4 regions of the Paenibacillus sp. FSL L8-0663 genome follow, and region 3 is predicted to be linked to each of the others. Evidence: predicted binding sites of a transcription regulator. Region 3 holds the regulator's gene; each other region holds the start of a gene.
What was found. Region 3 encodes Rex, which represses fermentation and respiration genes when NADH is low (regulators of the CRP and FNR family bind a similar motif). Its sites were predicted from a motif close to TTGTGAAATATTTCACAA; they were not measured.
Positions count from the first base shown of each region.

Region 1: the regulator Rex is predicted to act here: its motif matches at 1,875-1,892, upstream of MKY75_RS04145 (DoxX family membrane protein).
Region 2: the regulator Rex is predicted to act here: its motif matches at 4,520-4,537, upstream of MKY75_RS23030 (formate/nitrite transporter family protein).
Region 4: the regulator Rex is predicted to act here: its motif matches at 3,335-3,352, upstream of MKY75_RS01035 (phosphoketolase family protein).

Region 1 covers NZ_JBBOYM010000001.1:926,599-932,930, reverse strand. The annotation lists gene MKY75_RS04155 (DUF47 domain-containing protein) at 1-465, opposite strand, end outside; gene MKY75_RS04150 (DUF3048 domain-containing protein) at 654-1,748, opposite strand; gene MKY75_RS04145 (DoxX family membrane protein) at 1,997-2,515, shown strand; gene MKY75_RS04140 (hypothetical protein) at 2,731-3,654, shown strand; gene MKY75_RS04135 (dioxygenase family protein) at 3,727-4,518, opposite strand; gene MKY75_RS04130 (alpha/beta hydrolase) at 4,611-5,435, opposite strand; gene MKY75_RS04125 (hypothetical protein) at 5,707-6,006, opposite strand; gene MKY75_RS04120 (hypothetical protein) at 6,204-6,332, shown strand, end outside.
Region 2 covers NZ_JBBOYM010000001.1:5,205,713-5,212,044, forward strand. The annotation lists gene MKY75_RS23020 (MFS transporter) at 1-1,061, opposite strand, end outside; gene MKY75_RS23025 (molybdopterin-containing oxidoreductase family protein) at 1,108-3,240, opposite strand; gene MKY75_RS23030 (formate/nitrite transporter family protein) at 3,612-4,445, opposite strand; gene MKY75_RS23035 (FAD-dependent oxidoreductase) at 4,833-6,194, opposite strand.
Region 3 covers NZ_JBBOYM010000001.1:3,305,474-3,311,805, forward strand. The annotation lists gene MKY75_RS14220 (cell wall elongation regulator TseB-like domain-containing protein) at 1-491, opposite strand, end outside; gene MKY75_RS14225 (amidohydrolase) at 529-1,830, opposite strand; gene MKY75_RS14230 (redox-sensing transcriptional repressor Rex) at 1,817-2,470, opposite strand; gene dinG (ATP-dependent DNA helicase DinG) at 2,514-5,381, opposite strand; gene MKY75_RS14240 (tetratricopeptide repeat protein) at 5,539-6,171, opposite strand; gene panD (aspartate 1-decarboxylase) at 6,254-6,332, opposite strand, start outside.
Region 4 covers NZ_JBBOYM010000001.1:229,843-236,174, reverse strand. The annotation lists gene MKY75_RS01040 (aldo/keto reductase) at 1-558, opposite strand, end outside; gene MKY75_RS01035 (phosphoketolase family protein) at 832-3,216, opposite strand; gene MKY75_RS01030 (GntR family transcriptional regulator) at 3,511-4,233, opposite strand; gene MKY75_RS01025 (glycosyltransferase family 2 protein) at 4,586-5,737, shown strand; gene MKY75_RS01020 (ring-cleaving dioxygenase) at 5,856-6,332, opposite strand, start outside.

The DNA.
Region 1 (6,332 bases), 2.4 Mb from region 3:
CAACAATTCATCCCCCTGATTTTCCAAATCATTCAGACGAATAGTGTATTCACGAATGGCCAGCAATTTTTTCTGTGAAAGCAGATGTACAGCTTTCTGAATTTCGTAAGCTGATTGACGCAGAATATCAGCGAACTGCACAATATACTCGTCCGGCTCCGTAATGTTGTACATATAAAAACGGGAAGCCGTCGCTTCAAGACCGTCCAACACATCATCCATGGTTGTTGTCAGTTCCATGATGTCGTCGCGTTCCAACGGCGTAATGAAGGTCTTGTTCAGTTCAGTAATAATCGTGTGTGTGTAATCATCACACTTATTTTCATACTTCTTCATTTCATTTGTAAACAAAGTCACATCTTGAAGATTTGAAGTATGTTGGGCAAAATAATCGGCTGCTTGCACGATCGTATCTGCCATATTTTCCAACGTCTCGAAGAATATATCCTTTTTCTTCAATCTCATAACGATTACCCCTTTACGAAAATATCCGCAACCTGTTTCGACTGCAATAGACAACCTTTGCTATCTTATCACACTCATCAATGTTTTTGTAATGTTTGTAAAAGCAAATTTCATGATATACGTATACAGTGCCCGACATATAAGCTCATTATCCGACAATTTTTTCCTAAAAAGGTGTAATTCGTTTTCTAATTCACTTCTATGGTTACATGTTCCTTTAGTGGTGTATCTGCAGGCACCACATGTATATAGGATGTACCTGGCGTTAACGGAATTTCAACCCCATTCTTCATAAAACGAATCGCATCACCTGGCGTATGTTGCCACTCAGCCTGTATTAACTGTCCTTGTTGAAACACCATGGCCTCTCCGCTGCCGTCCAGTTCAACACTTAATCTGCCTACATCATCCAACGTTCGATGCCTGGTGCTCATCACAATGACATTGGCTGCTGAGAGCTGTTGGTTATTATTTTGATCCACATGTGACTTTTCGTTCACAAAACGCTTATATTGTTGATCCGCTGGATCATAGGTATAAGATACCCGGTAGCTTTTAAGCAAAAACCGGATTTGTAAAGATGTTGCAGTCTCGTCCACCATAACTGGGGTTTCGCCGGATTTAAGGTAAGTATATACTGGAACGTCCGTATGCGTAGCATACCCTTTACTATCGCTTCCTTTGCGCAGTCTATTCACGTCCGTGTATAGATTATGCGGAGGACGACGATCTTTGCTTCGCCAGAAGTATGCCCCTCCATTTGAAATCTCATCTAAATGTTCCTTCCGCTGCTGCTGTAAAATCGCATAGGCATCTGTGCTTCCCCCTGCGTGTATCGGCAACGCACCATAAGTTTCGCCCAGCTCAATCAAATACGGACGAATGCTACGGACCGGACCAACCTTTACATCTCCGCCATGACTTTGGAAAAAAGCGACCAGACGGGTAATTCCGCCTTCTGCAAGAACTTCATATACCATATCTGCCTGACTAAGTCCTGCCTGCGGACGTGCTGCTGGAGCATTGTTAATCATGACAGCGAGCGGTCGCTCCAAAACTGGCTGCTCCACCGGAAGACCGGTAAGCGGAGCTGTAAATGCCGGAGTAGACTGCTCCTTCGGCGGTTCAAGCGCCTCCTTCTCTGTTTTATGCTTGGTCGGTTGAGGAACGGGTTCAGTATCTCCCGTATTGGACATAGCAGAACAAGACATCAGCGTCATGCATAACAGAGCTGAGGCCATTACACGCAACCAATGATTTCGTTGGGAAATGGGCCCGGACAAGTTCATCCCTCCACTTCGTTATTTTTCTCATTATAAGCTTTATTTCCTGTTTTTGTCTTGATTGAAGCATGACCTCTCTATAGAATACTTATCTGAAGACATTAAAATTTTAAAAATATTCAGACTTTGTGATTTTTATCACAAATAACTGTAACTGAACCTACTACAATAAAGGTGTAGCAAAGATGATCATCCCAACAAAATGAAATACAACCAACATTATAGATTAAGAAAGAGGAGTGGTTTGAATGTTTAATAGCTGGTTACGTGAGAACAAAGTCGCAATGTGGTTGCTGACTGTCGTACGGGTTTATCTAGGTTATGAATGGATGACTCACGGACTTGAAAAGCTGACAGGTGGATTCGATGCAGGCGGATTTATCTCGGGGGCCATTGCTAAAACAGGTGGAGACCATCCCGCTGTACAAGGCTGGTGGGGATCGTTCCTCGAAGCCTTTGCCCTGCCGAATGTAGGTTTGTTCAACGTCCTGATCCCGTTGGGTGAGTTCTTGGTCGGGGTTGGCCTGCTTCTCGGTACATTGACTACACTGGCTGCTTTGATGGCCATGGTTATGAACTTCTCGTTCCTGTTCTCGGGTACAGTAAGCACCAATGCAATCTACCTGCTGTTTGAAATCTTCCTCGTAGTTGCTGGCGCAAATGCCGGAAGAATTGGCTTTGACCGTTGGGTACTGCCCTTCCTGCGTGGACTGTTTGGTAAAAATAAAGATACCTTTCCAGCGGACCCTAGTCGAAAAATCGCTTAAACATCCCCCAAATAACCGTTATCCTCCGGGATAATGGTTATTTTTTTGCGCTGTTATGCTCACAAGGAGGATTTTAGCTCCTCCTAACTCGGACTCTTTTATCGGATTCATTATCCTCCCCAAACGTTTACAAGTTGGATACAACATGGAATGCTCACGATACATTTACCCTATACACTACAGTTACATCAAAGAACGTAATGGAGGGTTATATCATGAAAAAAATCACCAAAGCCTATCTCATGCTCGCAGCAGTAACTTTCACAGTGCAGACTATGGGATCGGGATATACGGCATCAGCCCAAGCGGCGACGTCTACTACGACATCTCAGGCAGAAAGTGTACAACATATCTCCAAGACCTTCGAGCAGCTACTAGGCCAACCCGGCAAGCTATCTCAGGCATTCACTTATTTGCAAAAGCATATTCAATCCATTCCAGCTTCTCAAGCTACCCTCATGGTGCTTCATCTGGAAAATGCACAGAACCAGCAATTGGATTCCTATGCACAGACCCTATACCCGACCTCTGTTCAAACCAAAATAAATCAAATCTATAAACCCGGTGATTCGTTCACAAATGTAATCAGCCGTACAAGCGATGCGAACCTGAAAAAGTTGCTAACTCAAACAAGAGATGCCGGCTACAAACTTGAAACCGCAGAAGGCATGTATTACCCAATCATCAACTATGAAAAATATAAAGTATTCGGGAAGCACACCACGGCAGATATCCGCAGCTATATTGACATCATGTCGATGGAATCCGGACAGGCTGCTACCAAAGATGCCGCGCTCCGTATCGGCTATCAACAGTTAGCCGGACGAGTGCTGGCACAGGAATTGTTTTTACACCAATATCCACATTCCAATCGTACACAAGCTATAAGAAAATTGCACGATCTGTACTTCTTCTATACTTTCTATGGCACGAACAATACGCCATTATTCGATTATGACACCGGGAAGATTCATCCGAATGCTAAAAAAGGGTATCAATGGGTCGTTCAACGTAATATGGATTCGAAGAGTACCTACATTCAAAAGCTGAAAGCATTTATGACACTGTTGGATCAAAATGGAGATCAACGTACTACGCAGGTATCCACTTGGCTAAAAAAGAACGTGCCTTCTAATTAATCGAAGACGCAAAATACACAAAAGAACTTCCATTCCCACACAGCATGTGGATTCGGAAGTTCTTTTTTACATTTACGTATCACTTTCTTGACCAAAAGCCCAACAATTGAGACTCAGCGAGCCAAGGACATACGACTGAAAAAGCTTATGTGCGGAGCGCTCCTGATCCGCAGCCCCCATCGCATAAAACAAAGGTGAAAAATGCTCTATTCCATAAGAAGGTACCGCCTGTTTGGCGTATGGAGCCTTCTTGTCATATTGGAATAAGTGACGTAAATTCCAGTCTTGAAGCTGCTGTGCAATCCAGTCATCATATTGAACGGCCCAATCGGCTGGCTCACTCGTCTGCTTGAGTGTCCGCAAGTTGTGGACCAATCCGCCGCTACCGATAATCAAAATCCCTTGTTCTCGCAACGGCGCCAGCATCCGTCCAATCTCGTATTGCTCTTGAGGAGCGCGCCGAGAATCAATAGATAACGGTACGACCGGTATGTCCGCATCAGGATATATATGCCGCAAAACCACCCATGCTCCATGATCCAGTCCCCGGTTCCGTACCGGCTGGTGGAACAAGTTATGCTGACTGAACAGATGCTCTATCTCCTCATACAGCTTTGGATCGCCTGGTGCAGGGTAATCGATTGAGTACATTTCTTCAGGAAAGCCATAGAAATCGTGCAACGCTGCATGCTGATCATCCGCGCCAATACATTGATCGGGGCTATCCCAATGCGCGGAAAAAATGACAATTCCTTTGGGTCGGGGCAGGCTCGCGCCCAGCTTTGCAAGAAAGCTGGTATATGCGTTATTTTCTACAGCCAGTGTCGGTGAACCATGCGCAACAAAAATTGAGGGTAATGTCATCGCTGCCAACCTCCACACGCCAGTATAGTGTTACTCTTCCATTTTACTCCGGCGGAGGCGCAATTTCCAATACAATCCGTTACACACTGAAATCAGATCATCCAGTGCTGCCAATCACGTTGAATATTTTCCTGTTCATCCAGCCATTCAAGCGTCCGATCAATGAGCCGTTGCCGCTCTTTACCTGACGAGAAAGTGTGATCTCCCTGGAAAATAATCTCTTTATCACAGCGTCCCTCTGGACGCATCCAGAATATCTTTTGAAACAGAAATGCATAATCGACAGGAATAATATCATCCGAGGTTCCATGAATGACGAGCACATCCCCGTTAAATTTAACGGCCTCCTGGAACGGCTGAAATTGAGCTAACGACTCAAAATAAGCAGGCGTAAACTTATAGCCCAAATAGTCGGCATGACCGGTTTTAACAGACTCATCGTACACGCTTCGCTCCGTAATTTTGACGATGTCATTGAACGGATAGCCCACTGCTGACCAAAGGACCAGATTTTGTACTCTCTTGTCCCGTACGGCTGTGAGAAGGGCAACCGCGCCCCCCAGACTGTGACCGATCAGCGTCACCTTGGTAGGGTCAATGTCCGCACAATTGACGGCGTAATCCAATACGGTACGTGTCTGATTAATCATGGACTCGAGCCCCTGCTTGCCGTATTCACCTGTGCTTTCCCCACAACCGGCAAAATCAAAGCGCAGGACAAAATATCCCCCTTCGGCCAGTTCACGCGCAGTCTTGACGAATAATCGATCTACGCCGATACGATTGCCTACAAAACCGTGACATATAACAACGAGGGGAACTCGTCTCTGACGCTCTCCCTCATTTGTACGATTTGGATAATGAATTGTTGCGGCCAGCTCTTCATGTTCAAAACGAATTCCAATTTGCCGTTCCATCCTGATTCCCCCTGTTTCAAGCTTCACTACACATTTATGAATTCGAACTCATATAGTAACGTGGAATATCCATCCAGGATATTTATTCACTTTAATTCCGATAAGTTTAATAAGTTTTATAGTAAAGTCAGTCTATCATCGCCCTGCTTCCTTGTCAACCTGTCAGTTCACATCGTTAAAAAAGTAAACAAATAGCGCTCCCCGATGCGATTCCGGAGAACGCTATACTACACTTATGTGAGTGAATCCACTACATTTAAAGTGACATTCGTTATTCGTAGCTGTTCCTGAACATTTGGTGGGTCTCCGTTCGTCCTTCCCACTGCAGTTTACAAGATTCGCCGTTATGTTCATCCTCATGCCACAGGCTGCGGTAGTTCTGTGCACCTAGCTCACCTGCAAATTCTGTATCCTCAGCCACTTCAATATCATCCAGTATACGGTACGTTGGAGATGTTCCTTGAACGCTCCGGTGACTCACATTTGTAGATGAGGCCGCCCTGCTATTCCCATTCGAAGCGTTTCCCAGTCGTTTTTGGACTAAATAATCTGCCTGGTTCTCCAGTTTCATGATGCCACATCCTCTCAACGTTTATATTCAGGTTGCTCCATGTGCTCACCCTTTATCCAGTTTGAGGAGAATGCAGCGGTAATATACATGCTATTGATAAAGTCTTTTGCCATCCGACGCTTCCTCACGTATACTGTCTTTGTTACGAAATGGCGGTTCCATCAGCCCGGGATACGCTCATAAAGCAGGAGGAAGAAATGAATAAAGCAAAAAATTATGCGCTTATTGCATGGATTGCCTTGTCTATGTTTTTTTTGACACAAGCAATTATCGGATGGTTTGTCACCTTTACTGGTGGAAATCTCAAACCCTTTGAAGAAATCAGC
Region 2 (6,332 bases), 1.9 Mb from region 3:
CGTCCGGCTGCGCCAATGCCCCCCACAAGCCCAATGTAAAAGGGTGCACCCCGACCTCCATGATCAGACAGGAATGCTGGAACCGCAGGTGCAATCAGCATTTCTCCCAGGGTCGCCAGAACCATAGCGAATATCATTCCAGTATAGTTCTGTGTGCCCAGCATGACAATATAAGCCGCCAAATAAAATCCTCCGGCCCATGTCATTTGCGCTGAAGCGTGATGAGCGTACAGTCGTTTTATCCAAAAAATAATGGGTTGTGCGGCAAAAATAAGGATACCATTCAGTGTCCATAGTAACCCATACATCGTTTTAGGCAAGCCCTGCTCAATAATATGGGGAGACACTCCTGTATTCCAGATCGAATTGCCGAACCATAAAAAAAGCGAGCCTAACCCCACAAAGAGATACAATCTGGTATCACGAAACAGCAAACGAGCTGGTATTTCCTCTCTTTTTTTCACGGACTTGCTGAGCTGTACTTCTCCCTCTTCCCGATCCACCCTGCTTAGATAAGACCAGAAGAATCCGGCAAATACCGCAGAAGTCACTCCGTTCATCACAAAGCTGAGCTGATAGGAAAGGTCAGCCAGAACGCCACTCAATCCCGTACCCACTGCAACCCCAATATTGTTAGCGACATAAATAATATTAAATAGCTCTCCACGACGGTCAGCGAAACGAAAACCTACAAACGCCTGAATCGCAGGTACAGATACGACATTAAAAAAGCCGATAAAGCCCATCATGATGACAAACGCTACCCAATGACCGCTGGTAAATGGAAGCGCGAGAAGTCCCAGCGCGTTCATCGCGAGTGAGCCAACAATCAGCTTCTTGGCTCCAATACGGTGATAGAGGGCTCCGCCCAACACTTGACCAAAAATTCCGCCCAGAGACTGCACTAAAATCGCAATTCCTGCATCTCCCATACTACGGTTTAGCTCGTCAAACACATACATGCTAACCAACGGCCACATCAGGGAACTTCCAGCAGAATTAATCAGGCTGGCAATGAGAAACACTTTCACTTCTTTCGGATAAGACTCCAACCATTTCATATCTTTTGTTTCTCCTTTTGCATCTGACGCCATAAAAGGCATAATCTCATTGGCGCTTCACATTCACCACCGTTGAGAAGAAAGTAGCCCCCTGTCCCATATCCGACAGCCGATCAGAGGTTAACACATTGACACGCTGTCTGCGTCCTTTGCCTTCCCACCATAATCCCTGACTAATCACTGTACCGGGCAGCATCAGATCGGTGACTTTGGCTTTCAGCTCATACGTCCCCCGATCATTCCATACGGTAACCGGCTCCCCGTCCGCGATGCCTCTTGTCTGAGCATCCTCCGGGTGAATTTGTAGCAAGGGCTCCCGCTCCAGTCGCTGATGCTTGGGCAAGTTAGCGAAAGTAGAATTCAGAAAATTATGGTTTGGCGGTGAAATAAACATTAATGGATACCGCTCGTCCGCTTGCGGTCGGTGCTCTCCGTCGTACCCTTCAATCAGTGGCACATAAGAAGGCATCGCGGGCAGACCTGCTTGTTTCATTTTTTCCGAATATAGCTCAATCTTGCCTGAAGGCGTGGTTAAACGATCCAAATAAGTGGCCTTTGGCGTCATATCAAGCTTTACAAAAGGTGACTTCTTTAAGGATTCCAAGGTCACACCGTTGAGATAAGGGTTCGTTGGATTATCAAGCGCGCCTGCGATCATCTCCTCTTCACTTTCCGTAAAGGCAGCTTCATCAAAGCCCATTGCCCGTCCGAGCAGGCTAAACAGCTCATAATTGCTTTTGCTTTCCCCAAGCGGATCAATGACGGGCTGCTGCATTTGGATATAGTGGTGCCAGTACGATTTGTATAGATCTGTTCCTTCAAAAGAAGACGCGGCAGGCAGCACAATATCTGCATAGCGGGCCGTATCGGTTAGGAATAGGTCATGAACGACTGTGAACAAATCCTCTCGTTCAAATCCTTTAGTCACCCGTTCCGAATCGGGGGCTACAACTACCGGATTACTGCAATATACGAATAACGCCTTAATCGGCTGTTCCTTCTGTAGCAGCGCTTCTCCGATCCGGTTCATGTTAATCATCCGGGCATCCGGGTTCTGTCGCAGATCAGGACGCTCCAGATGGGCGCTGTTAATCTTGGCATAAGCGCCGTTGGAGCGTGACGCTCCCCCGCCGTGCTTCAGCCATTGTCCAGTGAGCGCAGGCAAGCATGTAACCGCACGTACGTTCATACCGCCATTATCATGATGCTGAAGCCCATTACCGATATTGATATACGCTGCTCTCGCAGTTCCGTACATTTCCGCCAAACGGATAATATCCGCTTCCGGCACGCCGGTAATCCGCGAAACCCGCTCTGGTGTATAGGTCTTAACATGCTCGCGCAGTTCCTCATGACCTACTGTGTAGCGATGTAAAAATTCGTCGTCCGTCAGTCCTTGAGCGAACAGTACATTCATAACACCCAGCGCGAGCGCTGTATCCGTCCCCGGATATAACGGAATGAACCAATCCCCCCATTGCGCCGTCCGGTTACGATGAACGTCAATAACGACCACCTTAGCACCTTTTTTACGTGCTTTCTCAGCCAAAACGACCTGATGCATGTTGGTGCTAATGACATTACCACCCCACACAATAATGAGGTCTGCATCCTCCGTGTCCTCCGGGCTGGTGCCGCCCTTAAAACCCATAACGGACGCCCAGCCTTCATTCCCAGCCACGCTGCAAATCGTCTGATCCAGTTGGCTTGAACCCAGCGCATTAAAAAATCGGCGATCCATTCCATCCACACTCAATACGCCCATATTGCCATAAAAGCTGTAGGGGAGAATAGATTCCGGTCCGTCCGTACGGATCAGCTCCTTGAACCGACCTGTAATGGTATTGACCGCCTCCTCCCAGCTAATTCGTTCAAACTTCCCTTCTCCTTTGGGGCCTATACGCTTCAACGGATAGAGCACCCGATCAGGATCATATACCCGCTCCGTCATATTGCGAACTTTGTTACAAATAGCCCCTTTGGTAATGGGATGATCTGGGTTTCCAGTCACCTTGATTATCTTTCCTTTTTCCTTGTGAAGCAGGAGCCCACACGTATCCGGGCAATCTAACGGGCATACAGCCGGAAAAATACCGTCCTGCTGCTCCGTCATCCGCTGTCCCCCTTGTAAGTCTTGTTGAAGCGTGGCCTCACGAGGCGCGCTATTGCGATGATCCATAGTGTTGATGCTCCTTTCCGTTACCGTTTCCAAAAATTACACTGATCTTATCATATCCACAGCTTTGGCCGATGGCAAGAGAAGGATTTTCCCACACAGCCGCTCTCCAAAATATTAAAAAAATCCGTCTGCTGCATAGAGCAAAACGGATTTTTTAAGAATCATAATTTTTTTCAACATCCTGTTTCAGCATATCTTACTGAGGGTAAAAAAGATCAAGGCATCATGGACGAGCGCACACTCATCCTCCATGCCAAATCATGGACCACTCCCAAAAAAATCCGCCATGACAGGTTTCGTTCCCCCGGGCCTGTCATGGCGGATTTGCTTTGTTCATTGCTGTTTAAAGTACCATGATTAGGTAGGATCAATCAACGGATTGGATGTGCAACCGAAGAAGTAGTTGGAGATTCATTCACTGGATGTGCGCTGGCTTGAGGCTTTTTCAGATAGGCCAACCAGTAGGCTCCAGCCACAAACAGGCTACCTCCTACCAAATTCCCCAGCCAGACCGGAATGAAGTTCATAACATAATCTGCCCATGAAAAGTGGCCTGCAAAAATAGCCGCCGGAATGAGAAACATATTGGCAACAACGTGCTGAAATCCAATAGCCACAAAGGCCATGGTCGGGAACCAAATCCCCATAATTTTGCCGCCAATGGAGTCTGTGCTATATGCCAACCATACAGCCAGTGCTACGAGCCAGTTACATCCTATACCCGATATAAAAGACTGCAAAAAGCTTTCGTGTAGCTTATGTCCTGCCATATCCACCACTTTGTCCAGATAAGGGCCCGTTTCTGTCAAACCCAGCACATGCCCAAAGAAAAATGCAACGAATAACGCACCTGCAAAATTACTGAGCGTAATAATCGCCAAATTACGAAGCATGACTCCTGTCTTAATTCGTCCTGCCCATCTCGCCAAAGGGACCGCCATCATATTGCCGGTCAGCAATTCTCCGCCTGCGATCAAAACTAATACCAGACCAATAGGGAACACCGCAGCTCCAATAAAGGTGGCAATGCTTCCCCATTCTTTAGGCGCACTTGCAATAACACGTATATCCAGCAAAAACCCGAGTGCAATAAATGCACCTGCCAAAAATCCCAGTACCACCGCCACAGTCCACGGGTTGTTCGCCTTGGCCACTCCTGTTTCCACCGTCTTTTCAGCAATTTGCCCCGGTTTATAGCTCGCCATATATCCCCGCTCCTTTAATATCTATTCACTAAAATATTCTTCTTTCATATTTTATTTAAAATCAGTGATTAAGTTTGTGAAAAAAATCACTTTCGTAACTATAAAAAAAACAGCCCCTGAAAAAAGGACTGTTTTTCTGTATTATTACATCTACTGCGCTACTACGCGCTTTACATTTAATTGTATTCTTCCTTTTCAATTGCTCTTAAGAACCAAAGAACTCCACCGAGGCCTATCAGCGCCACGACTACAAGAAAAAGGATATAAAACAAACCCATAAGCTACTTCCCCCCTGATCCTTATGCTACTCTATATTGTACTATAAGGATTCATCCGTACGCCTCAGATTGTTGACAAACTTATGAACAATGTCACAGACAAATCTAATTATACAGTAACTGGGTTCCGTTCGGATATTGTAGGCAAAGCTTGTAAACCTGCCGCGTTCAAGAAATTCCAAGGCTTGTTATAATGCGGCTGGAAGAAGAAATCGACAAAGGCCAACTGGTCAATAGTCATATGGTTTTGAATGGCTACGGATAGCGTGTTAATGGATTGCGTCAAATCCACCTTCGACATAATTTGAGCACCCAGAATTCTCCGCGTCCCCTGTTCATATACCACTTTCAGTAACACTTTTTCGGAGGTTGGCATAAATTCAGGTCGGTAGCTGTCCTCAATGGTTACAGCTTCTACAGTCATGCCTTCATCTGTTGCCGCAGCTTCCGTCATGCCTGTTCCTGCGATATTGTCTTCGTAAATTTTGATACCCGAAGTTCCTTGGGTTCCCATGTAGGCAATGGTTGGTTGCACCAGATTACGTGCCACCAGCGTACCCATACGAACTGCGTTGGTTGCCAAAGGGATATAAGCCGTTTTGCCGGTCGGATTATAGCGAATTGCACAACTGTCGCCTGCTGCAAACACGTCCGGGCAACTACTTTGCATATAGTTATCCACAATGATCGCACCGTTAGGCAACATATCTACCTGACCTTTGAGCAGATCCGTTTGAGGTCGGAAACCGATGCAGAGAATAACAAGCTCTGTTTCATATTCTCCTTTAGAGGTCACGACTTTACTTACCTTACCGTTCGTACCCTCAAAACGACTCACCGTCTCGCCAAGTACCAGCTTAATGCCATGTTCCTTCAGGGAACTTTCAATCCGGTCTGTATACTCATGGTCCAAATACTTATTCAATATACGATCAGCACTGTCGATCAGCGTTACATTTTTACCATTCATTTGGAAAGCTTCTACCAATTCAACACCAATGTATCCAGCTCCCACGACTGTAATGTTCTGTACGTGCTGGGCTTTCTCAATGATATCATTGGAATGATTATAGTTTTTACAGAGCAAAATATGATCAAGTTCAATGCCTTCCAGCTTTGGAATAATGGGCCATGATCCCGTGGTCACAATTAGTTTATCAAATGTGTCTGTAAATTCTTCACCTGTTTGGAGATTACGGGCATGCAGGGACTTGCCAGCCGTATCCACACTCGTTACCTCATGAAGCATCTTGGTCACTACACCCAAGTCAGACAGTTGATCTGGAGACGAATAAAACAGGCCGTGCGGATCTTTGACGACACCACCTACGTACAGCGCAATACCACAAGATAAAAATGAAATATTATCATTACGCTCGTAAACGGTAATTTCTGCATCTGGATAACATTTAGCTGTGTTAACGATAGCTGCTGTGCCTGCGTGTGTACATCCGATAACTGCTACTTTCATGTTGAATTCCTCCTTGGTGTGTGGGCATAAACTGTATAATAATTGTGAATAGTTTCACGTAAACAGCTCGTTAGTGTTTGTGATTTATTTCACTTCATGCACTTATTATAGTGTGATATTTTTCACATTACAATAGCT
Region 3 (6,332 bases):
GCTCCCCCATCTGAAAAACGGTAAAAGGCATAGTAATGATGGCTTCCATCATCGTAAAACAGCTGCCACACATATTCGCCATTGAACACACTCGGCTGGAGGCTTACAATTTTTACACCTGGAAGCTGCTGCTGAATTAGCGACGTCATTTTTTGCTCGTCGACTCCGTTCTTCAGCAGCTCGGTATGAACACCGCTATTATCTGCGGCAGGTACGTTAGGTTGTCCCTCCACTTTTTGAAAAGGAACCCATACCATTATATTTTCATTCTGTGCATTTTTCCCTTGAACCACCCAATATACCTGATCCCACACAGACTTCCATGTTTGAGTCGTGCTAACCAGACCACCTGATTGCTTGGCCTTAATGATAGCGGCATTTTTCTCAGCCACCTGGTCTTGAGTAACATAGGAATAATACCAGAAAATGCTGACCAGGATCAGTATCACGGCCAAAATGGCGACCGCTATCCATTTTTTCTTATTTTTCAAACCCGTGCTTCCTCTCTAAGGGGATGTGACACCTGAATTAGCGCGACAGCAGCCCTTCAAAGGCGGCTTGTGCCTCATGTTTGATACGTTCCTCGTCCATAGTCAGGCATTCGCCGTTTTTCACAACCTGACGACCGTCTACCCACACATGAGCCACGTCCTTGGCGCTTGCAGAGTATACCGCATGGGAAATAAGATCTGTACGCGGCAAGAAATGTGCCTGATTCAGATCCAACGCGATAAAGTCAGCCTTGTTGCCTGCTGCCAACGCTCCTACTTCTTTTAAACCAATCGACTTTGCACCGTATTCTGTTGCCAGACGCAGCGCTTCACTTGCAGGAACTGCCGTAGGGTCACCGGATACACCCTTGTGAATAAGTGCTGCCAGACGCATTTCCTCGAACATATCCAGGTTATTATTGCTGGCAGGACCATCCGTTCCGAGAGAAACCGTAACCCCTGCACGCAGCAATTCAGGCACTCTTGCCACACCACTTGCCAGCTTCAAGTTGCTGCCAGGATTGTGGGAAACCGCTACACCACGTTCTGCCAGTAAAGCTATTTCTTCGTCGTTCAAATGAACGCCATGGGCAACAAGCGAAGGACGGGAGAAAAAGCCAAGCTTATCCAAGTGTGCAACCGGACGCAAACCGTAGTCGCGTACGTTTTGCTCTACTTCGGCGATCGTCTCAGACATGTGCGTATGCAGTGGCAAGTCCAGATCATGCGCAGCTTGTACGAATTTTTCAATAAACGCAGGTGGACATGTATATGGCGCATGCGGTGACATCATCGTTGTAATACGGCCGTCTGCTTTACCGTGCCAGTTACGCGCAAAAGTCACGGCCTCTGCCAGCTTGATTCGCTGTTCTTCCTCCGAACATAGTCCAATTGCTCCACGCATCAGACTTGCACGAATACCTGACTCTTCAGCCACACGAGCCACCTCATCCATATGATCGTACATATCGAGGAAGGTTGTTGTTCCACCTTTCAGCATTTCCAGCACAGACAAGGACGTACCCCAGTACACGTCTGTAGATGTAAACTTGGCTTCCATAGGCCACATTTTTTCCTGAAGCCATACTTGAAGTGCCAAATCATCTCCATGCCCACGCAGTAGAGACATCGCCGCATGACCATGAGTATTGATCAGACCAGGTAAAAACAATAGCCCTTTACCATCGATCGCTTCCGTCTCTTCCTCACCCGCAGGCAAGGTTTCGCCAATATAAGTAATACGACTATCCTCCACAATCATAAAACCATGGACTACCCCTGCTTCTGGTCCATTTACGGCAAAAGATCCGTTTTTAATCATCCATTTATTCACTGTCATATTGTGCTTCTTCCTTTCCGTCCTCCAAATAATAAGCGAGGCTAAGCAAATCAGTTGTAAAGTCTGTGGCATGAATCCGAATGTTGGCTGGTGCCTTGAGAGTAGTCGGTGCAAAGTTCAGGATCGCTCCAATTCCGCTATCAATAAGCCTATCAGCCACGTGCTGTGCTTCAAAATCAGGTACGGTAATAATCCCGATTCGAATGTTTTTTTCTTTCACAGTCGCTTCCAGTTCATCCATCGGTTGCACGACCAATGTATTGATCTTGGTTCCTACCTTATCCGGAAACGCATCAAATACCGCCACAATCTTCATATTGTCTTTTAAATAAGCGTTATAATTCGAAAGGGCTTGCCCCAGATTACCCGCTCCGACCAATACTACATTAATTTGTTGGTCGATTTTCAGGATATGGCGTATTTTCTCAATGAGATAAGAAACATCATAACCGATACCCTTCCGACCAAAATCTCCAAAATAAGCAAGATCTTTACGGATTTGGGCCGGGTTCAAATCTAGCCTCTGTCCCAGCTCTTGAGAAGAGACCGTAGCCACCTCCCGTTTGTGCAGTGCATTCAGATAACGTAAATATACGGGTAACCTCCGTACGACAGCCTCTGAAATTTTATCTGATTTCATACTTGCTCCCCCTAATTGTAACGAACATACTTATGTCCGTCCGTTATGCCTCTGTCTCCGGGGCGGATTGGAGCCATTCGGCGATGCGGGGCACCATTTGCTCCGATGGCATATGCTCCATTTTTGGTCCCGGTAACGAGTACAAAAAGTGCTTTCCGTAATAGGATTCAATCACACGCGTATCATAAACGATAACGACCCCGTGGTCGTTCGCTGTACGTACCAACCGACCAAATCCCTGTTTGAAGCGAATGACCGCTTGCGGTACAGACAGCTTCATAAATGGATTCTTCTTCTGCTGCTGGAGCAGTTCGCTTTTTGCCTCCAGCAGCGGGTGATTCGGCGGTTGAAACGGCAAGCGAACAATGGCTAGACAAGTCAGAGCCTTCCCCGGAATATCGACGCCTTCCCAGAAACTGCTGGTCCCCAGCAATACAGAAGCTTTCGCTTCCTGAAACCGGCGGGTTAGCTTGCTGCGACTTCCACTGTCCACACCTTGTCCCAGCACAGTAATTTCGCTGGATGCTAAGGCCTCTTTGAGCGGCTCATACACTTGCCGGAGCATCCGATAGGACGTAAACAGAACGAGCATTCTCCCACGTGTCGCCTGAGCAGTCGCTCCTAGAGAGCTAACGAGCATATCTACAAAATGCGCATCTCCTACACTGCCCTTCACACTTGGGAAATCCCGTGGAATAACCAGCAACACCTGATCCCTGTAATTAAAGGGTGACGGGAGCTGCGAAGTCATCAGCCGCTCTTGATCTGCGGCCTCCTGTAAGCCGAGCTGATCGATCATGTACTGAAACGACTTATCTACCGACAAGGTAGCAGAAGTCAGAATAATGCTTCTTTTTTTGTCAAAAAACATTTCTTTCAACTGGCGGCTCACATCGACGGGTACCGCATAAAATTGCAATGATTTACTACGGAATTGCCCGCTTGCCTCGAGCCAGTATACGGTTGTTTCATCATCGAGTCGGATAAAAAAGCGCAAATTTTCTCGAATCCCCGCCAAATCCTTGAGCAGACCCGTGATATCTGTAATAAGGCTATCCGCCGCATAATCGTCATGTTCTTCCTTGACGTCCAGCATCAGCTTGTCGCCCTTGCGCAAAATTTCGCTCATCGTTACATATAGCTGATTTTCCAAAGCTCCCGCCTGATCCCACTTTGCAGGCTTGGCCGAAGGTTTGAGACGGGAAGAAAACTGTCCTGTTTCACCCGGTGTCGCATCACTTCGCTCCGGCAACATGCCAAACAGCTTGTCGCTTAGCAGGTCCCAAGTTTCCTTCACCTCTAACACGAGCGGATACAGCTGGTCGATAGTTGAGGCCCAATCTGCCGACTTCTCGTGCCCCGATTTCGCCAACTGTTGACGAAGTGAAGGCAGTTGTCCATTCTTGCTGTCTTTGAACAGTCGCGTCAGTGTATGCACGAGTGTGAAATATTTCATATGCATACCTAGGTGTTTACCAGCTACTTCCTCCAGGTGATGGGCTTCATCTATCACCAGATGTTCATAGCTCGGCAATAACTGATGACTGGCTTTGACGTCTGTGAACAACTTAGAGTGATTCGTAATAACAACATCCGCTATTCCTGCTTCATGGCGTGCACGATGATAATAACATTTGCGGAACCATGGGCAGGAACGACCAAGACAGGACTCTGAATCACTCGCCACCGTTTCCCAGAAATCCCCTCCACGGTTGCTCAGATTCAGTTCTTCATCATCACCGGTTTCTGTTAGCGTCAACCAGACGATCATCTGAGCCGCTGTAATTAAATCTTCCTTCGGTGTAGCGAAGTCTCTTCTGTTTATTTTATGTTCAAACTTACGCAGACACAAATAATGTCCCCGACCCTTGAAAATAGCAGCCCGGAACGGAAACGGAATCACCTTGGTCAGCATCGGAATGTCGCGCTCGCGTAATTGCTCCTGCAGGTTGATCGTATGTGTACTCACCATAACGCGCTGTCCCTTTTTCACACTGTGATACAGCGATGGGAGCAAATAACCCAGAGACTTCCCTGTTCCTGTACCTGCTTCAATCAGCAGATGCTTGTCTTCACTCAGTGCCTGATTCACACCCTCAATCATCTGTATCTGCGCCTCGCGCTCCTCATATTGACTCAAGGATGAACGCAAATTGTCCCGCACATCATCCATGTACTCCTCAAAGGTAACACCTGACAGTGGATTCGGGTCATCTTCTCTACGCGGAGCAGCTAGCTCCGTCCAATCTTCCACTTTTAGCGCAAGCTGACGAAAAAACTGATATCCCTCCAAATCCTGAATAGGATCAAGCTCTTTCTCTTCACGCACCCCATCAAGAAACCATCCAAGGTCACTGTCTTCCTCTGCAAACAAATCACTAAGCCGCTGTATCGTTATCAGAGGTAATGCTTGAAGCTCACCCAGACACTTTAAAAACACCTCGGCCGTAGCCAATGCGTCGCTGTCTGCTTGGTGAGGGCGATCATGTGCCAGCCCGAACTCAGAAGACACAAAACCCAACTGATACGAAGATAGTGATGGAAACATAATTTTCAGAAAATCCATTGTATCCAAGATTCTTCCGCTAAATGGCAAGTATCCGCACCGATCCAGAGCGTTTTGCAAAAAATTAAAATCAAACGCCACATTATGACCGACCAGTACAACATCGTCCAGCATAGGCACAAGCTCCATCATCATTTCTTCAAGTGCAGGTGCATCCTTCACGTCATCGTCTGTAATTCCGGTCAATCCAGTGATAAAAGGTGGAATAGATCTGCCAGGGTTCACATAAGAGCCGTAAACACGGGAAATGCTGTTATCATGATCTATAATTGCAAGTCCGACTTGAATGATGTCATCCGCGGACTGGGTGCCTGTCGTTTCAAAATCCAATACCGCAAATTTCATTCGGGCTTAATCCTTTCTTATGACACTTACAAAAATAATAACTCCGTATATTAGCATAGCAGAAGATCGCGTGTTTGGAAATTAAGACAGCCAAAAAAGACGATGCATACGCCGCCTCAGGAGGTGGGCATGCATCGTCTTACTCGGTGTCTGACAACTACATCCAGGTCATTATGGAGTTGTCGTATCGAAGCTTTTCGGTACCGGACAAACAGGCTTCCATATTGTGCAGCGGCTCGGGTAACGCAGGATCGAACTGATGTGCGAGAGCAAAACATTTTTGCGCCTCCTCTACGTCAGCCTGCTTTGCCAACAGACAGCCTAGCGCATTATAGATGACCGCTTTTAGTCCTGCCTGCTCAGTCAGGTCCAGCACCTTCTGAAAATGGTATACAGCTTCTGCTGGATCATCTAGTTGAAAATAGGCCATTCCCATATACATGCGACTCTGCCAACTGTTCGGAAAATGCTGTAGTACCTGCTCAAATTGTTGGATCGCCTCAGGGTACATAAGTAATCGATAATACCCTTGCCCCCGACTAAAAGCCGGCAGCTCTTTTTCAGGCAGCTCCGTGTCAGACATATCGGTCTCCGCGGAAAAGCCGGCCGCACGCAGGCACACCATTTTTTCCTCAAAGGCCAGCCACTCATCCATAATTCCGTCACTCATTCTCCGCAGCAGACTCCAGTGCTGTAGCAGCTCCTGCCTGCGGGAGCCCTGGGCTGATGGGTAATGCTTCACGATATCATCTAACATGCTGTTCATTTCTGCGAATACATGCTGGAACATGTGCATCCCGCCCTTATGAAAGATGGATTAATACACTCACATTTTTCGCTTAAAAGATGGGTTTCATCCGCACTCCCATTCATTACATGATCGTCGCATGTACTTCTTTGTTCATCGTTTGGGCTGGTTTATTATGTTCATCAACAAATACCACTGTTGGT
Region 4 (6,332 bases), 3.1 Mb from region 3:
CGTCACGATGCCCTGTTCAGCATCTTTTGCACGCTGATGTTCCTGATTAAATAATGGGTGCAATTCAACTTGATTTAAGCTCGGCGTGACACCTGTTTCCCGAATTAAACGTTCATTATGCTCGGGCAAGAAATTGCACACCCCAATGGAACGGATATAGCCCCTTTTCTTCGCCTCAATTAACGCCTGCCAGGCTTCAACATATCGATCAATTTGGGGATTCGGCCAATGGATTAGGTACAGATCATAATAGTCCAGACCTCCTCTATATAATGACTCTTCGATCGTTACAATGGCTTCTTGGTAAGCATGTCGGCGACCTGGTAGTTTGGAGCAAATCAACAATTCTTCTCTGGGCACAGAGCTCTGCTGGACCGCTTTCCCGACAGCACCCTCATTTTCATAGTTGAACGCTGTGTCGATCAGACGGTAACCTGCATCAATCGCGCTGGTAATTGCCTTGACTCCATCTGCACCCTTCAATCCAGCAGTCCCAAATCCAATGACGGGCACCTTAGTGCCATCATTCAATACCTTCTCCGGAATTGGATCGTTCATATTAACAGCCTCCTTTACTATTCTCTTATACCGCAACACCTTTAATGCTCAGAAAAATACAGCAAATGACTCGGTTCCTCCTATACTTATTACCCACCAGTTCGTGACTTTCCTATTAAATTCTCTGTATGCTACATCAAAAAGTGCCTGATCCCCGTTGAAATCATACTTGAATTCAAGGAGTCAGGCACTCGTATACCGCTACCAAATCATATATTCCACTTCATGCTGAATTGCTTGGTTGTCCAACACAAAGTTGAAGCGTCTTAATTTTTATTTCAAGCCTTTCCATACCCAGTTCTCTACCTCTGGCAAGTCAATGCCCTCTTCGCGAATGAATTGATGATGTTTCTTAACCGTAGCATCCATTTCATCCACAATGTTGGTGTACTTCCCAGCGTCAGGTAAGTTGAGAACAGCTTCCTTCACTAAGTCAAAACGATCCATTTGATTCAATACACGCATATCAAATGGTGTCGTAATATCGCCGTTCTCACGGTAACCATGTACACGTAAATTATGATTGTGACGATCAAAGAACAAATCTTTGATCAGACCTTCGTAACCATGGAAAGCGAAAACTACTGGTTTATCCTTTGTGAAAAAATGATCAAACTCGGCGTCAGATAATCCACGCGGGTCTAGCTTTTGACTTCTCAGTTTCAGCAAATCTACCACGTTGATGTACCGAATCTTCAATTCAGGCAGTTTTTCATGCAAAATGGAAATCGCAGCTAAACTTTCAATCGTTGGCTCTGTACCAGCAGAAGCAATGACAAGATCAGGTTCTCCACCTTGATCTGTACTTGCCCAGTCAATGATCTTCAACCCTTTATCCACCAATTCCTTCGCTTCATCAGCAGTAAACCATTGTGGACGTGGGTGTTTGGACGAAACAATCAAATTGATCTTTTGACGGTCGTTTAAAATGGTGTCGAAAACAGCCAACAAGGAATTGGCATCCGCTGGCAGATACTCCCGAATAAATTCCGGTTTTTTATCAGCCAAATGACCCAACAAACCTGGATCTTGGTGTGTATACCCATTATGATCCTGTTGGAACACCGTTGAAGTTGCTACGACATTCAATGATGGGATATCTGCACGCCATCCTTGATCCGTTGCTTTACGCAGCCACTTAAAGTGTTGGGTGATCATTGAGTCAACCACACGCAGGAAAGCTTCGTAACTTGCAAAGAAACCATGACGACCAGTTAACACATAACCTTCCAGCAATCCTTCAGCTTGGTGTTCGGATAATTGGGAGTCAATTACGCGGCCATAGGACGACAAAAATTCATCATTAGGTTCAATAATTTGGTCCATCCATTGGCGTTTGGTTACTTCAAAAACAGGTGCCAAGCGGTTAGACATCGTTTCATCCGGCCCGAAGATTCTGAAATTACGATTTTCTTCATTTAAGACAACTACATCTTTAACGTATTTCCCTAAAACCGACATATCTTGCGCAATCACTTTACCAGGGACGGAATTATCCAGCGCATAGTTACGGAAATCCGGTAATTTCAAGTCTTTAATGAGGTTACCCGCATTCGCAACAGGGTTCATTCCCATACGTTTATCACCTGTAGGTAGAATTTCAGCAAGCTCAGGTTTTAAACGACCGTTTTCGTCGAACAATTCCTCTGGTCTGTAGCTATTCAACCATTCTAACAAAGCAGGTGCGTGCTGCATATTTTTTTGATCAACCGGAATTGGAACCTGATGGGCACGGAATGAATTTGTATTCGGCACGTTGTCCCATTCCTTTGGACCCGTCCAGCCTTTAGGTGAACGGAATACAATCATCGGCCACGCTGGACGAGTAAGATCATTATTTTCACGCGCATTCTTTTGAATAGCTTCAATTTTCTCGATGGCCGTATCCAATACTTTCGCCATTTCTGGATGCATGTGATCCGGATTTTCACCTTCAACAAAGAATGGCTCCCAGCCCAAACCTTTAAAGTATGAGGTCAATTCTTCTTTCGATTGACGAGACATAATCGTTGGGTTACTAATCTTAAAGCCATTCAAGTGCAAGATTGGCAGCACTGCACCATCCGTGATCGGGTTGATAAATCTGTTAGAGAACCACGAAGCGGCTAGTGGACCCGTTTCAGCTTCGCCATCACCAATAACAACAGCCGAAATCAGATCAGGATTATCCAGAATGGCACCTACACCATGAGAAAGGGAGTAGCCTAATTCTCCACCTTCATGGATAGATCCAGGTGTTTCAGGAGCAGCATGTGAAGCAATACCGCCAGGGAAAGAGAATTGTTTGAACAATTTCTTCATACCTGGGATATCTTGCGTAATTTGCGGATAGATTTCGGTGTAACTTCCATCCAGATATGAATTTGAAACCATAACCTGACCGCCGTGACCAGGGCCCTCAATGTAAAGCATGTTCAAATCATATTTATTAATAACACGATTTAGATGTGCATAAATAAAGTTTTGTCCTGGAATTGTGCCCCAGTGTCCAATAGGCTTAACCTTCACATCTGAATCTTTTAAAGGCTCTCTCAACAAAGGATTATCTTTTAAATAAAGCTGACCTACCGAAATGTAGTTCGTTGCACGCCAATATGCATCAAGTTTTTCTAAATATGTTTTAGATGAATAATCTGCTAACACGGGTGATAATGACATGGTGTCCACTCCCTAAGTAGTATTGTTTGTAATTTATTTCCGGAAATTTCATCTACATGTACATCATAACGCCGTGCCGATTAAATTCAACCTTTTTCACAAGTGATACGGTCCAATTTTGTGAAATTTTGAACATACTATGAAATATAAATTAAAAAGACAGTAAAAAAGCTCTTACATTAAAATATATAGAAGTATAAACCAATAAAATTTGTAATAAACGTTGCAATCGCAGGCTCCAATCCTTTTCTCAAAATTATAAAAAAAAGACCGGAGAATTCTCCAGTCTTATCATTAGTGAACCGATACAAAGGTATTAAATTTTAAATATTTGTAATGAAATCGCATATGAGAAAACTCAAATGGCGTACCGTTATCTAAAAAGAACACACCTTCCATAATACCTACAGGCTCATTTTCATTTAAATGTAGCAGCTTTTGATCATTCTCTTGAGACGGTTCTGCAAAAATGGATAAAAAAGATTTGGTGACGGCCAAGTTCCGCGAGTCCTCCAAATAATTAAAAATGGACCCCTCGATAATTGTCTGATTTAAATTCTGGACAATTTTAATGGGAATATAGCCCGTTTCAATCATAAAAGGATCATCATCAAACAGACGTAAGCGGACAATTTTGTAAACAAAATCATGAGTCTCCAAGAACAAATCGCGCTGTAATTCTTCTGTTGGCGGAATGACCTCAAAACTCAATACTTTGATCTTAGGCTTTTTACCATGCATTTGAAAATTATCAGTGACTCCTAGATTAGAGCCTTCGTAGTTAAAGATAGATTCATTTCTTATGTATAATGGATTAATAAATGTCCCGGAACCTTGTTTTTTAAAAATAATTCCGACATTCTCCATTTTAGTCAGAGCACGTTTAATTGAACTACGACTAACCTGGTAAGTCTCACTAAGACTACGTTCATCTGGCAATCTCATATCTGCAAACTTTCCAGCAAAGATTTTCATCTTGAGATCGTCAATAATTTGCTTATAGACAAATTGTGTCATATAGTACTCCTCTTTCAGGTCTTCTATAACTCCATATAGTTTACCATAACTTGCCCATTTCATCTCATGTTTGTTTCTGTATGCTGAGTGGGCTTTCAGCGGATAGGAAACGCCCGCGCTTTTACTTTACATCTCTATGCATAATACCATGATTATACATACATAACACCACTGAACGTACCTGCAAATTAGCAGAAAATACAGAACTCCCACCTTAACTTCCGCGATAAGACCAAGCCTGTTTCGAACCTTGAGGGATGTTTGACTAGACCAGGCTAAAATCCTTGAATACATTGTTATTATTTATCTTGTTCATACGTTCACTAATAAAAATGGTGGGGGGGAGATCATATTGGCTATCCGCTACAGCGTCATCATTCCAACCTATAATCGAGTCCAGCAATTGTTGCTTACACTCGCTTCATTTGAGACACAAACCTATCCAAAGCAACTATTCGAAGTCATTGTAGCTGATGACGGTTCTACAGACGGAACGAGAGAAATGGTCGAAGGCTTCAAAGCATCCTATCCTCTTATCTATGTGTCACATCAGGAACAACGCGGTCGATCTGCCGTTCGAAATTTGGGACTGCGCCGTGCAAGAGGGCTATACATCATCTTCTGCGACGCTGACTTTGTAGTATTACCGGAATTTATTAGGATCGTGAGCCGTTATCACCGTAAATATCCCAAGTCCGTGCTTTCAGGCATTCCTCACTCGTGGGACGATGCTTTTACCCATTATTACCCTGACTTTTCTCCTGAAGAAAAAGAACAATGTCGCAACATACTTACGCAGTCCAACTTATGGAATGCTGACTATGAAGCAGCAAACGAAATTACTCCGATCATAACCCCAGAAGATATCCTTCACCAAACGGGTGCACTGTCTAAAGTAGTTAGTCCCACAAGGGTTCCTCCGAATACGCAGAAACAATTTGCCTCAACGGACGTAGCCCCCTGGATGCTGCTGGTTACTCGTTGTGTAGCCACCAGACGCAGTCACTTGATTCGTATTGGAGGTTTCAATGAACGGTTTGTGCTCTATGGACTCGAGGACTGGGACCTTGGCTATAGACTGCATCGCTTGAAGATCCCTTTTTATTGCATCAAAGAGGTGGTCGGGTATCATCAGGAACATCCCACCTATCTTAGAGGTAACGTGTTAAATACGGAAAATCTGAGAATCATGTATGAAACCTACGGATTCAATGACTCCTCGTTAAATTTATTCGCCCTTATCCCTCCATCCGAGGACTTCGAGACCTACAAAAATACATTGCGGGTATTGCGCAGGGGATTCCGCTCTAGGTTAACACGCTCATCAGCACTGTTATTAAGAAGAACACTACGCATTGCAGCCAAACAGTTCTACGATCAAAGCCATACTCTTGCATACAAAAAGTCATTACACTTGATAAAAAGGAAAGCAGCGAACCGGAAAAGTCGAGTCGCTCACGTATTACGAGAAATGCTGGTGAAGTCTGAAAAGCTGGTAGAATAGCAAGAGGCCGGAAGAGCACGAGACACATGAATTTTTCCCGTAATAAAAAGACTCCTCCATCTGAGAGCAGGCCAAACTCGGCAAGCTGTCTTATGGAAGAGTCATATGCAACTTTTTCTTACTTTTGTTTTTCCGTTAATGTTCTCACTTTAATAGGATGCAGATTGGCCTCGATTTGAGCCCGCTGCGGTTCATACCACTCTGGCAGCATTAATTTCTGCCCCATAGATTCAGCAGGTTCATCGTTAGCAAATCCCGGTGGATCTGTAGCAATTTCAAATAGGATGCCGCCCGCTTCTCTGAAATATATAGCATTAAAATATTGGCGGTCTATGATTGGAGTCGGCTGATAGCCATAATGCTGGACTGCGCTTCTCCATTCTTCATGTTGTTCGAAGTCTTTTGCACGCCATGCAATGTGATGTACCGTGCCTGCTCCACCAAAGCCTAGACCTATTTTGGCGAGTGGGACATCCACGATGTTGCCGATTTCTCCTACGGACTGATAACGCGCATATTCGGCGTCTTCAGCGATTTTCGTAAATCCGAGTATGCTCTTCAATGCATCCATCGTTCTCTGTGGATTGACACTAAA